2 regions of the Lysobacter sp. N42 genome follow, and region 1 is predicted to be linked to the other one. Evidence: riboswitches for the same ligand, from Rfam matches in the RefSeq annotation. Region 1 holds a riboswitch; the other holds the start of a gene.
What was found. A riboswitch is a leader RNA that binds a small molecule or an ion and turns the genes downstream of it on or off. The one in region 1 is predicted to bind cobalamin.
Positions count from the first base shown of each region.

Region 2: linked by a shared signal. The riboswitch ahead of btuB (TonB-dependent vitamin B12 receptor) and the one ahead of EYQ95_RS15650 (ribonucleoside-diphosphate reductase subunit alpha) in region 1 are both predicted to bind cobalamin.

Region 1 covers NZ_SKFB01000011.1:50,517-57,288, forward strand. Annotated here, with positions in the region: gene EYQ95_RS15645 (TonB-dependent receptor domain-containing protein) at 1-455, shown strand, start outside; cobalamin riboswitch at 567-773, shown strand; gene EYQ95_RS15650 (ribonucleoside-diphosphate reductase subunit alpha) at 1,037-3,340, shown strand; gene EYQ95_RS15655 (ribonucleotide-diphosphate reductase subunit beta) at 3,408-4,418, shown strand; gene EYQ95_RS15660 (acyl-CoA thioesterase) at 4,405-4,824, shown strand; partial or broken gene EYQ95_RS15665 (transposase) at 4,971-5,279, opposite strand; gene EYQ95_RS15670 (IS5 family transposase) at 5,343-6,323, shown strand; gene EYQ95_RS15675 (hypothetical protein) at 6,438-6,772, opposite strand, start outside.
Region 2 covers NZ_SKFB01000052.1:1,876-8,647, forward strand. Annotated here, with positions in the region: gene EYQ95_RS24040 (ABC-F family ATP-binding cassette domain-containing protein) at 1-1,296, opposite strand, end outside; gene ybaL (YbaL family putative K(+) efflux transporter) at 1,391-3,055, shown strand; gene EYQ95_RS24050 (NAD-dependent deacylase) at 3,052-3,774, shown strand; gene btuB (TonB-dependent vitamin B12 receptor) at 3,817-5,706, opposite strand; cobalamin riboswitch at 5,822-6,042, opposite strand; gene EYQ95_RS24060 (autotransporter outer membrane beta-barrel domain-containing protein) at 6,287-6,772, shown strand, end outside.

The DNA.
Region 1 (6,772 bases):
ATGGCGGTATCGAGGCGCTCGTCGGCGTGAGCCTGCCGCTCGGCAACGGCGTTGATCGCATCGAGCCGCTGCTCAGTGCGTCGTACAACCGCTTCTTCTTCGACGGTGATCTGGTCTATGGCGACAACCGCCTGCCGGCGGCGCCGGCGTATGCGATGCGTGGCGAAGTGATATATCGCCACGGCAACGGGTTCCTCGTCGGCCCGACGTTCGACTGGGTGGGCTCGCGCTATGCGGACTTCAGCAACAGCTATCGCCTCGCGGGGTACCACCTCTTCGGCCTCCGCGCCGGCATCCGGCGCGACCGGTGGGAGGTCTTCGGCGAGCTGCGCAACCTGACCGACCAGCGCTACGTGGGCACGATGAGCGTCCGCGACCGAACGTCGGCGGGCGACGCTGTCCTGCAGCCAGGCGCGCCACGATCGGTAAGTGCCGGGGCGCGCTTGAGCTTCTAGCGGGTCAGACGGCGTCCGCGACCACCATCGTGTCCGACCGATCAGCGAAGCGGCGGCGACTCCTCAACGGCAGACCCAATAAAATGTATTGACTGGTTAGGGTCGGCCCAATATGTTGTGCCCGTCGAAGGTGCCGCGCCCGCCCGGGTCGGCTTAAAAGGGAACCCGGTGGAACTCCGGGACTGCCCCGCAGCGGTAAGTGGAAACGACCCGCGTCATTGGCACTGGCCCGAGCGGCTGGGAAGCGACGCGCAGTAGGTGGCGAGCACTCGCCGTAGTCCACGAGTCCGAAGACCTGCCTCGATCGGCGGCCGCGTGCCGCCGTTGGCCAGGCGTCCTCGTGGGAGGGACGGGGCGGTCCGCGGACCTCGTCCGCTGCCTTCCGTCTTCTTGCGTCGATGCCGGCTCGCCCGAGGGGGCGGGGGCCGGCACGGGCATGCCTGCGCCGCTTTCGCTTCCTCTCCATCGCCACCGGAGAGGAACCAATGACGAACGAGACACTCACCCCAACCGTGCCACACGTGGCGTCCGACACCGACGCGCCCGGCTTCGCACTGACCCCGCCGCATGCGCCGGCGACCATGACCGTGACCAAGCGGGACGGCCGCCGCGAGCCAGTCGACGTCGCCAAGATCGTGCGCGCCGTGCAGCGCTGCAGCGCAGGGCTCGATGACATCGATCCGATGCGCGTCGCGCTCAAGACCATCGGCGGCATCTTCGACGGCGCGACCACCCGCGAGCTCGACGAGCTTTCAATCCATACCGCCGCCGCGTTCACCGCCGAGGAGCCGCAGTACTCGCGCCTCGCCGCGCGGCTGCTCGGGGCGTACATCGACAAGGAAGTCGCCGGGCTCGGCGTGCATTCGTTCTCGCAGTCGATCCTGCTCGGCCACGACCTCGGCCTGATCAACGACCGCGTGCGCGAGGCCGTCGAAGCGAACGCCCGCAAGTTCAACGACGCGATCGACGCGGCCAACACGCGGCGCTTCGAGTACTTCGGCCTGCGCACGCTGTACGACCGCTACCTGCTCAGGCACCCGCACACGCGCCACGTCATTGAGACGCCGCAGCACTTCTTCATGCGCATCGCGGTCGCGCTGACCGACAGCCCCGCGGGTGCGCTTCAGCTTTACCGGCTGATGGCGTCGCTGGATTACATCCCGAGCTCGCCGACGCTGTTCAACTCCGGCACGCGCCACGAGCAGCTCTCGTCGTGCTTCCTGCTGGATTCGCCGCAGGACTCGCTGACCGACATCTACGCGCGCTACGGCGACGTCGCGCAGCTGTCGAAGTTCTCCGGCGGCATCGGGCAGGCGTATCACCGCATCCGCGCGCGCGGTTCGCTGATCCGCTCCACCAACGGCCGCAGCAACGGCATCGTGCCGTGGCTGAAGACGCTCGACGCGTCGGTCGCCGCGGTGAACCAGGGCGGCAAGCGCAAGGGCGCGGCCTGCATCTACCTCGAGACATGGCATGCGGACATCGAGGAATTCCTCGAGTTGCGCGACAACACCGGCGACGAGATGCGCCGCACGCACAACCTCAACCTCGCCAACTGGATCCCGGACCTGTTCATGCAGCGGGTCGAGGCGGACGGCGACTGGTCGCTGTTCGATCCCAAGGCCGTTCCGGAGCTGCCGGATCTCTGGGGCGAGGCCTTCGAGCGGGCCTACGTGCAGGCCGAGCAGCAGGGCCTCGCGACACGCACGGTCAAGGCGCGAGAGCTGTACGCGCGGATGATGAAGGTGCTTGGCGAAACCGGTAACGGCTGGATGACGTTCAAGGACGCCTCCAACCGCACCTGCAACCAGGTTGGCCCCGGCCGCACGGTGCACCTGTCGAACCTGTGTACGGAGATTCTGGAAGTCACGAGTGCCGACGAGACCGCCGTCTGCAACCTCGGCTCGATCAATCTCGCGCAACACGTCGGCGACGACGGCTTCGATTTCGACAAGCTCGCCGGGACCGTCGACGTGGCCGTACGCCAGCTCGACCGCGTGATCGACCTCAATTTCTATCCGATCGAGTCGGCGCGGCGCTCGAACCTGCGCTGGCGCCCCGTCGGGCTGGGGGTGATGGGACTGCAGGATGTGTTCTTCAGGCTCCGCCTGCCATTCGATTCGGCCGAGGCGCTCGCGCTCTCGACGCGGATCGCCGAGACGATCTACCTGCATGCGCTCGATGCGTCGTGCGCCCTCGCCGAGCAGCACGGCGCGCATCCCTCGTTCGACGAAACGCGCGCGGCGAAGGGTGAACTGCAGTTCGACCTCTGGGGCGTGACCCCGACGCATGCCGTCGCCTGGGAGGCACTAAAGGCGCGCATCGCCACGCATGGCCTGCGCAACTCGCTGCTGATCGCCATCGCCCCGACCGCCACCATCGCCTCGATCGCCGGCTGCTACGAATGCATCGAGCCGCAGGTTTCTAACCTGTTCAAGCGCGAGACGCTCTCGGGCGACTTCGTGCAGGTCAACCGCTACCTCGTCAACGAGCTCAAGAAGCTCGGCCTCTGGACGCAGCCCATCCGCGATGCGATCAAGCTCGGCGAGGGGTCCATTCAGGCCATCGAGGCCATCCCGGAATCATTGCGGCAGGTCTACCGCACTGCTTGGGAGCTGCCGCAGAAGGCGCTGATTGACCTCGCCGCCGCGCGAGGCGCCTACATCGACCAGTCGCAGTCGCTGAATCTCTTCATGGAGAGCCCGAACATCGGGCGGCTGTCGTCGATGTACATGTACGCCTGGAAGTCGGGCCTGAAGACGACGTACTACCTGCGCTCGCGGCCGGCGACCCGCATCGCGAAGGCCACCGTGTCGACCGCCCCCCCGCAGGCCGCCATCGCGTGCTCGCTCGAAAACCCCGAAGCCTGCGAGGCCTGCCAGTAGGCGACCCGACGTCCGCCGCGGGTGTTCTTGACGCCCGCGACCGAATCTCTCTGACCGGAACAACCCCATGCCCGCCGCACGCCTTCTAGACCCCGGCTTCGAGCTGACCCTGCGCCCGATGCGCTACCCGCTCTTCTACGACATGTACCGCGACGCGATCCGTAATACGTGGACCGTAGAGGAGATCGACTTCGGCATTGACATCAACGATCTGCGGGACAAGCTCACGCCGGCCGATCGCCACCTCATCGAGCGTCTCGTCGCCTTCTTCGCGACGGGCGACTCGATCGTCGCCAACAACCTTGTGCTCAACCTCTACCAGCACGTCAACGCACCCGAGGCGCGCATGTACCTGTCGCGCCAGCTCTACGAGGAAGCGCTGCATGTGCAGTTCTACCTGACACTGCTGGACGCCTACGTGCCCGACATGGAGCGGCGTGCCGCGGCGTTCTCGGCGATCGAGAACATCCCGTCGATCCGTGTCAAGGCCGATTTCTGCTTTCACTGGATCGACTCCATCCAGCAGCTGAGGCGGCTCGAGACGCGCGAGGATCGGCGTGCATTCCTGCTGAATCTCATCTGTTTCGCCTGCTGCATCGAAGGTCTTTTCTTCTTCGCCGCCTTCGCCTACGTGTGGTTCCTGCGCTCGCGCGGCCTGCTGCCGGGGCTGGCAGCGGGCACGAACTGGGTTTTCCGCGACGAATCGGGCCACATGGCGTTCGCCCTCGAAGTCATCCGCACCGTGCGCAAGGAGGAGCCGGGTCTGTTCGACGCCGCGATGGAGCGTGAGGTTCGGACGATGCTGCGTGACGCGGTCGAAGTGGAGGCGGCGTTCGCCCACGACGTGCTGTCTGGCGGCGTGAACGGCCTGTCCCCTCGCGAAATGCGTGAGTACCTGCAGTACGTCGCGGATCTCCGGCTCGCCGCCCTCGGGCTTGAGCCGGAGTTTGGTAGCCGCAACCCGTTCGCGTTCATCGAGCTGCAGGACGTCCAGGAGCTGACCAATTTCTTCGAGCGTCGCGTGTCGGCGTACCAGGTCGGGATCAATGGGGAGGTCGCCTTCGATGACGCCTTCTGATCCCCCACGCCAGGCGCGCCTGTGGGAGATCGTGTTCCCCGATCACACCAACCACTTGGGCACGCTGTTCGGTGGGCAGGCACTGGCATGGATGGACAAGGCGGCGTTCGTGGCCGCCACGCGCTACGCCAAGCGCACCACGGTAGTGACGGCGCGTTCGGAGCAGGTCGACTTCCATGTACCCGTACGGCAAGGCCAGCTGGTCGAGCTGGTCGCACGCGTGGTCGACGTGGGCCGCAGCTCCATGCGCGTGGAGGTCGAGCTCAATACCGAGGACCCGCAAGCGGCGACACGACACCTGTGCACGCGAGGGCATTTCACCATGATCGCGCTCGACTCGAACGGGCGGCCGGCGCCGGTGGAGCCGTTCAGGGAAGTGGCGCCCATGGGGTCGTCGGAATCGTAGGAGGCTGCTGTTGCCGATGTCCGCTTCTGGCCTATTCCGTTGAAAAACTCGCTGTCTCCAAGAGGATGGTCGGCCACTTCGGCCTGAGCAGGCGAACCGGCTGATAGATGCGATCGATTTCATCGGCGCCAAGGCGCCTGGCCGCCTCAGGCGGCTAGTGCTTTTGGTGCTTCTTCGCTCTTCGGCATCAACCACGCTGCCATTCGCCTCCGATTCTGCGCAGTCGCGGCCAAAAGGAACTCATCCCGGGCACCGCTCAGCCCCCGCAGACGCAACCGGTCCAGCCGCAGGATGCGTTTCAGGTGCGCGAACAGCATCTCCACCTTCTTCCGATGCCGCCGCGACTGCGCGTACCGCTCGGTGGTGGCGATCTGTCGGGCGACGTCTCGGGCGCTTTCGTGTTGCTGGCGTGTGATCTTGCGGTGCGTTGTATTCGGGCAGCAGGGCGGCTTTAGGGAAGGTCTGAACAACTCCGCTGCTGCAGGCGACAATAGCGCACCAGATTGGGGTGACGATCGATGCAGCTGACGTTCGGTGATGCCGAGACCCTGGGCCAGCGCAAGCGCACGCGGCGCGAGGTGTTTTTGGCGGAGATGGAGCAGGTGGTGCCGTGGCAGGCGCTGCTGGCGCTGATCGAGCCGCACTACCCGAAGCTGGGCCGTCCCGGCCGCCAGCCGTACCCGCTGGCGACGATGCTGCGCATCCATTTCCTGCAGCAGTGGTACGCGCTCAGCGACCCGGCGATGGAAGAGGCCTTGTACGACACGCCGGTGATGCGCCGCTTCGCGCAGTTGGGCGGCGTGGACGCGATTCCCGACGAGACCACGATCCTCCACTTCCGCCGGTTGCTGGAAACCCACGGCCTGGCCGGGCGGATCTTCGAGCGGGTGAATGCGCATCTGGCGCGCAAGGGCCTGAGCCTGCACGCGGGCACGATCGTGGACGCGACGATCATCGCCGCGCCGAGCTCGACGAAGAACGCCGAAGGCAAGCGCGATCCGGAAATGTGCCAGACGAAGAAGGGCAACCAGTGGCACTTCGGCATGAAGGCGCACATCGGCGTCGATGATGAATCCGGCCTGGTGCACCACGTCGAGTGCACGGCGGCGAACGTGGCCGACGTGACCCGGGTACACAGGCTGCTGCACGGCCGGGAAGACACGATCTGTGGCGACAGCGGCTATACCGGTGCCGACAAGCGTGAAGAGTTGAAGGATGTGGAGGCCGGCTTCCTGATCGCGGAGAAGCCGTCGAAGTTGCGGGCGATGAAGAACCCGCGCGAGCGGCGTTACACCGAGCGCTGGGAGCGGTACAAGGCGAGCCTGCGCGCGAAGGTCGAGCATCCGTTCCGGGTGATCAAGCGCCAGTTCGGCTACACGAAGGTGCGCTACCGCGGCCTGGCGGAGAACGCGGCGCAGGTGCTGACGCTGTTCGCGCTGTCGAACCTGTGGATGGCGCGCCGGCGCCTGTTGCCGGCGATGGGGGTGGTGCGCCTGTAAGGCGGGAAAACCCGCCAGAAACCGCCTGAAAGGGCGGGAAATTGATCAAATCGACGCTGGTCCGGCGCTCTGACGCTGAAATCCAAGTGTCAGAGTGCGTTGTTCAGACCTTCCCTAGCGCGGCCGCAACCGAGCGAAAGCGCTATCGCAGAGAGAGTGCATAGACGCCGTACCGCTCCCCTCCAGTGCGCGCCTGACTTCGACGATAGCGCGGAGCGCCCCGAATACTGATTCGCGCTGGGCGCGGTCGAATGTCGGAGGCGGCTTCGCCAGCTCGTCCTGGAACACGTAGCCCCGGGTCGTCCCAAAGACGGCCTGCTCGGCGCAACTCTCGATGACCGACGCCGCCCATTCCTCGTCGACTTGCCTGCGCCGATGGAATGCCGCGACGAGGTGAGCCGATTCGTGGGCGACGCGCCGCACGGCGTGCCTCGCATACCGCTCATCGC
Region 2 (6,772 bases), on a different contig from region 1:
GGAGAAGCCGTCCACCGGTTCGAACGCGCGGTCGCCGGGGAACTGCCACTTGCCGAGGAAGTCGCGCAGCGCCTGCGTGGGCACGCCCGGCGCGAGCTTGGACAGGTGGTCGATCGGCGTCTCGCCCTCGCGCAGCGATTCCACCGTGTGCTGGGCGAAGTAGCCGATGCGCAGGTCCGGATGCGTGCCGCGCTCGCCCGCCAGCAGCGGGATCTCGCCCACCAGCGTCTTGACCAGCGTGGACTTGCCCGCGCCGTTGGGGCCGAGCAGCGCGATGCGGTCGCCGGCCTCGAGGCGGAAGGTGACGTCGCCCAGCACCTGCTTGTCGCCGTAGCCGCAGTCGGCATGCGTGAGGCCCAGCAGCGAATGCGGCAGCTTGTCGGGCACCGGGAAGTCGATGTGCAGCGAGCGCTCGGCGCGCACGGCCTCGGTGCCGGCGAGCTTGGCCAGGCGCTTCATGCGGCTCTGCGCCTGCCGGGCCTTGCTGGCCTTGGCCTTGAAGCGGTCGATGAACTTCTGCAGGTGCGCGCGCTCGGCCTGCTCCTTCTCGAAGGCGATCTGCTGCTGGCGCAGCTGCTCGGCACGCTGGCGCTCGAAGTCGGTGTAGTTGCCGGTGTAGAGCTTCGCGGTGCCCGAATGCAGGTGCAGCACGTGGCTGCAGATGCCGTCGAGGAACTCGCGGTCGTGCGAGATCACGAACAGCGTGCCCGGGTACTTGAGCAGCCACTGCTCCAGCCAGAGCACGGCGTCGAGGTCGAGGTGGTTGGTGGGCTCGTCGAGCAGCAGCAGGTCGCTCGGCGTCATCAGCGCGCGGGCGAGGTTCAGGCGCACGCGCCAGCCGCCGGAGAACGTCTTCACCGCGCGGTCGTGGGTGTCGGACGAGAAGCCCAGGCCGTGCAGAAGCTTGGCCGCCCGCGCCTCGGCGTCGTAGCCGCCCACCTCCTCCAGCCGGTGGTGCGCTTCGGCCACCGCCTCCCAGTCCTCGCGGGCGGTGGCCTCGCGCTCGGCGGCGATGGCCGCGTGCACCACGGCGTCGCCGGAGAGCACGAAGTCCAGTGCGGTGTCGTCCAGCGCGGGCGTTTCCTGCGCCACGCTTGCGATGCGCGCCCGCCCGGGGATGTCGATGTCGCCGCGGTCGGGCTCGACCTCGCCCTGCAGCGCCGCGAACAGCGAGGACTTGCCCGTGCCGTTGCGGCCGACCACGCCCACGCGCCAGCCAGCGTGCAGGGAGAGGTCGACGTTGGACAGCAGCAGCCGTTCGCCCCGGCGCAGGGCGAAATCGCGGAATCCGATCATCCGCGCATTGTAGCGGGCGGCGTCCGCGCACGGTCCGGTGACGGGCATCGGTTAAGGTGAACGGGCCTGTTTCCGCTGCACGTCACGGGGTTCCATGCACCACACGTCGTTGATCGCCATGCTCGTGGGGGGCTTCGTGCTTGCCTTCGTGATGGGCGGGCTGGCCCATCGCCTGCGCCTTCCACCACTGGTGGGCTACCTGGTGGCGGGTGCGATCCTCGGTCCGTTGACGCCGGGCTTCGTGGCCGATGCAACGCTGGCCCCGCAGCTGGCGGAGATCGGCGTCATCCTGCTGATGTTCGGCGTCGGCCTCCACTTCTCGGTGCGCGACCTGCTCGACGTGCGCGGCATCGCGGTGCCGGGCGCGCTGGTGCAGATCGTGGTGGTCACCACGCTGGGCTGGCTGCTTGCCACGCAGTTCTTCGGCTGGAGCGACTCGACCGGCGCCGTGTTCGGGCTTGCACTGTCGGTAGCCTCCACGGTCGTGGTGCTGCGCGGCCTGGAGGAACGCCGCCTGCTCGACAGCCATCGCGGCCGCATCGCCGTGGGCTGGCTGATCGTCGAGGACGTGGCGATGGTGCTGGCACTGGTGCTGCTGCCGGCGCTCGGCGGCCGCGAGGGCAGCCTGGGCGGCACGCTGCTGGCGACCATCGCGAAGGCGGCGGGGTTCGCCCTCTTCATGCTGCTCGTGGGCCGGCGCGTGATCCCATGGATACTCGAGCGCGTCGCGGGCACGGGTTCACGCGAACTGTTCACGCTGTGCGTGCTCGCCATCGCGCTCGGCGTGGCCTTCGGCTCGGCGCAGCTGTTCGGCGTGTCCTTCGCGCTGGGCGCCTTCTTCGCCGGCGTGGTGCTGAGCGAGTCCGAGTTCAGCCACCAGGCCGCCAACGAGACGCTGCCCTTGCGTGATGCGTTCGCGGTCCTGTTCTTCGTCTCGGTGGGGATGCTCTTCAATCCGGGCATCCTGCTCGAGCGGCCGCTGGAAGTTTTCGCCACGTTCGCGCTGGTCGTCATCGGCAACGGCGTCACGGCCTGGGCGGTGGCCCACGTCCTGCGCGAGGATGCGTCCACCTCGCTGCTGCTGGGGGTGAGCCTGTCGCAGATCGGCGAGTTCTCCTTCATGCTCGCCGGCCTGGGCGTGGCGCTGGGCATGTTGCCGCGGGAAGCCCAGGACCTGATCCTCGCCGCGGCCATCCTCTCGATCATCGTGAACCCGCTGCTGTTCGCGCTGCACGACCGCATCGCGGCGCGGCGCCTGCAGGCCGCGCCGACGCCGGTGGACACGCTCTCGCCGGCCCTGCCCGATGGCGGTCGCCCGCACGTGATCCTGATCGGCTACGGCCGCGTCGGCAGCGAGCTCGGGCCGTTGCTGGCCTCGCACTCCGTGCCGGTGGTCGCCATCGACGACGACGCCCACCTCGTGCAGCGCGCGCGCGCCGCCGGGCTCCCCGCGATCCGCGGGCATGCCGCCAATCCCGCGGTTCTGGCCGAGGCGCGCCCGGAATCGGCGCAGATGGCACTGATCGCCATCCCGAACGCCTTCGAGGCGGGCGAGATCATCGAGCGCCTGCGCGAGCTCAACCCTACGATCAGCGTGATGGCGCGCGCCCATTCCGATGCCGGCGTGAAATATCTGCTGGACCGGGGCGCCGACGGGGCGGTGATGGCCGAGCGCGAGCTGGCGCACTCCTTCGCCGAGATGGTGATGGCGATGCCGCAGTTCCGCACCGGGCCACTGCCGCCGGCGGTGGCCTCGTGACGCGGCTGGTCTTCCTCACCGGCGCGGGCATGTCGGCCGAGAGCGGCGTGCCGACGTTCCGCGACGCGCTCGGCGGGCTGTGGTCGCGCTTCGATCCCGAGGCGCTGGCCACGCCGCAGGCCTTCGCCCGCGACCCGGCCCTGGTCTGGGGCTGGTATCGCTGGCGCGCGGCGCAACTTCTGCGCGTGCGGCCGCATGCGGGCCACGAGGCGATCGCCGCGCTCGAACGCCAGGGCCATGAGGTCGACGTCGTGACCCAGAACGTCGACGACCTGCACGAACGCGCCGGCAGCGCGCGGGTGGCGCACCTGCATGGGCGTCTGCTGCACTCGCGCTGCATCGGCTGCGGTGGGCGTCGCGAGCCCGATCCCATCACGGTCGCGCCGGCGCCGCCGGACGACGGCGCGCGCGAGGCGCCTCCGCCTTGCGGGCACTGCGGCGGCCTCTACCGGCCGGACGTGGTCTGGTTCGGCGAGGCTCTGCCCGAAGATGCATGGAACGCCGCGGTCGCGGCCATCGAACGCGCCGACCGCGTGGTCGTGGTCGGCACGTCGGGGCTGGTGCAGCCGGCCGCGTCGCTGCCGCAGCTGGCCCGCCGCCTCGGCAAGCCGGTGCTGGAGATCAACCCCGTGCCCAGCGCGATCACGCCGCAGGTGGACGCGCACTGGGCGATGCCGGCATCGGCGGGGCTGCTGCGCCTGGCCGCGGAGCTGGGCTGAGCGTTCGCCCGCCTCCCCGACGGGCGAACGCAGCGGGCGGCCTCAGCGCGCCGGGCGATGGCGCAGGCCGAGGAACCAGCCCCGGCCGGGCTGGTTGTAGAACGCGGCGGTCTCGTAGCGCCTGTCGAAGACGTTGGTGGCGGTGAGCAGCAGCGACCAGTCGGCGGCCACGTCGAAGCCCAGGCGCAGGTCGGTGACGGCGTGCCCGCCTACCCGCACCGCGTTCGCCGCATCGTCGAAGCGCTCGCCGGACGCGGTCACCGAGGCGCCGGCGCTGAACGCACCGAAGTCGCGGTCGACGTCGATGCGGCCGCCGAGGCGCGCGCGCCGGGGCAGCCAGTTGCCGTGGTGCGCACCGCCGCTGGCATTGCGCGGATCCAGCCAGGTCGCGCTTCCGCGCAGCTGCCAGCCCGCGAGGCGCGCGTCGGCCGAGGCCTCCACGCCGCGGATGCGTGCGCGGCCGATGTTGTCGGGCCCGCCGAACGGCGGCAGCGCGGCGTTGTGCACGATCAGGTCGTCCACGCGCGTATCGAAGGCCTGCACCGACCAGCCGCCACGCGCGGCGCGCCCGCGCAGCCCGAGCTCGGCGCTGCGCGAGGTTTCCGGCCGCAGGGTCGGGATGCCGTAGTACGGGAAGTAGAGCTCGTTGAACGAGGGCGCCTTGAACGCGGTGCCGAAGCTGGCCACCAGGCGCAGGCCTTCGGCGAAGTCCCAGCCCCAGGAGGCGCTGCCCGTGGTGCGGCCGCCGAACTGGCCGTCCTCGTCGCGCCGCGCACCGAAGCGGAACGCATGCGCACCGGCGTCGCGTTGCCACTGTGCGAAAAGGCCGCGGGTGATCCGCTCGCGCACCACGAAGGCGGTGGTGCTTTCGACCTCGTCGCGCCACCAGTCCAGACCCATGGACGCCAGCCCGCCTCCGGCGGCGACGTCGGCCTGCAGCGAGCCGATGTCGCGCCAGGTCTCGAAGGTGTTGACGTAGCGCCCGTTGCGATAACTGTCGCTGATGTCGACGGTGCGGCCGAGGTTGAGCGTCACCGCGAGCGCGTCGTCCACCGAATAGCGGACGCGGCTGCCGACGATCTGCTGCACGACGTCGGACTCGTTGACGAAGCTGCCGTCGTACTCGTTGAAGCCCTCCGCGCGCAGGCCGTGCGCTTCCAGCGTCCAGGCCTCGCCCACGCGCGTTCCTGCGCGCAGCGAGAGCGACGTGTTGCGGTAGCCGTCGCGGTCGGGCTCGGGCGTCTCGAACGCGGCCCAGGCGGGGTTGCCGCGGTAGGCATCGATGCCCGCGGTCGTGTCGTGCGCGGCCTGCAGCGAGTACCACGCCGCTTTGCTGCGGCCGGAGACACCCACGCCGTACCGCTGCGTATCGTCGCTGCCCGCGCCCACGAACAGGCTGGGCTGGAAGGCGGCCGCCGGGCGGCGCGTGAACACGTGCACCACGCCCCCGATCGCGTCGGCGCCGTACAGCGAGGAGAACGGCCCCCGCACGATTTCGATGCGCTCGATCTGCTCGACCGGGATGTCCTGGAACGAGGCCAGGCCCGCGGTGGCCGCGCCCACGCGCAGGCCGTCGACCAGCACCAGCACGTGGTCGGACTCGGTGCCGCGCACGAACATCGTGCTGAGCTTGCCGGCGCCGCCGTTGTTGGCGATGGACACGCCCACCTCCCCGCGCAGCAGATCCTGCAGCGACGCAGGCTGCAGGCGCTCGATGCGCTCGCGGTCGATCACCGTGACCGCGGCGAGCGCACGCTCCGCAGGCTGTGCGGTGCGGCTGGCGGTGACCACGACGCGGTCGAGCGCGGCGGTTTCATCCTCCGGCGGACCATCGTCGGCGCGCACCGGCGCGGGTGCCGCGAGCAGGGCGGCAAGGGCAAGGGCAAGGGGAAGGATTGCGGCGGGCGCGGGGATACGGTTCTGCGGGGACATGCACGGCACTCCTTGGCCGCGCCCATCCGCGCGGCCGGGTTCAGGGATCGACCGCGCAGCCGTGCGTGCGAACCGGCGCGCGATGCGCCGGCTCCCACGACATCGCCCTCCGCGAGTCGAAGCGTCGCCGACAGGCCGGTCTCCGGGCTCGCGAGCGAAGGATGCGGATCCTCCGACGCCGGCGCCTTCCCATGCGTGAAGCACAGTGGCCTGATGCCGACGTCCCTGCTCGCCTACCGTTGCGGGGGCAGCTCCGGAATTGCCGCGGACGCGGCGCACCGGATTCCCGTTTCAACCCCGGCACGTGCCGGGGTCACCTGGGGCGGCGCGAATGCTAGCAGAGCCTCGCCCCGGCCGCCTGCGGGAATGCGCGCATGCAGCCGCGACTGCGCGGCGCCTTGGCCGACGCGCGATGCGGACTTGTCCTACATCCCGCGACGAAGCCGGCGGTCAGACTGCGCGCCGCGGCGGAGCCCGCGGTTCGATTCCGGCACAGGACGTGCGCACGATGCATCCCGCGTCATCCACAGCCCGCGTCAGGCCGCGTCACGTCGCGCCCACCCTTTTCCAGGAGCTGTGAATGACCCTTCGTTTTCCGGGCCCCGGGGCGCTGGCATCCGCGCACGCGCGCGGCATGCGCCGATCCCTCCTCGCCGTGGCACTGGCCGTTGCGGCCGGCGGCACCGCATCGCCGGCATTCGCCCTCGGCTGCGTCTACGAACGCACGGGCGACAACGTCCTGCTGTCGCGCAACGCATCCGAAACCGCCACGAACTCCTACTACGGCTATGGCAGCAGCAACCCGTCGCTGCCTTTCGACGCCACGGGCCTGGACCGCCTGGAGCTGAGGAACTGCCTGGTCAACGAGATCGCCCACGGCACGCTGGTCACCGACCGCCCGATCGAGATCGTGATCGACAACGGCCCGCCCGGCGCACCCGGCCCGCGCGACGCCTACATCGACCTCTCGCGACGCTTCGTCAACCAGGTCGCGGGCAGCACGTCGTTGAACCGCATCGTGGTCAACGGCGGGCGCATCCTGTCGACCACGGGGCCGGACGGGGCG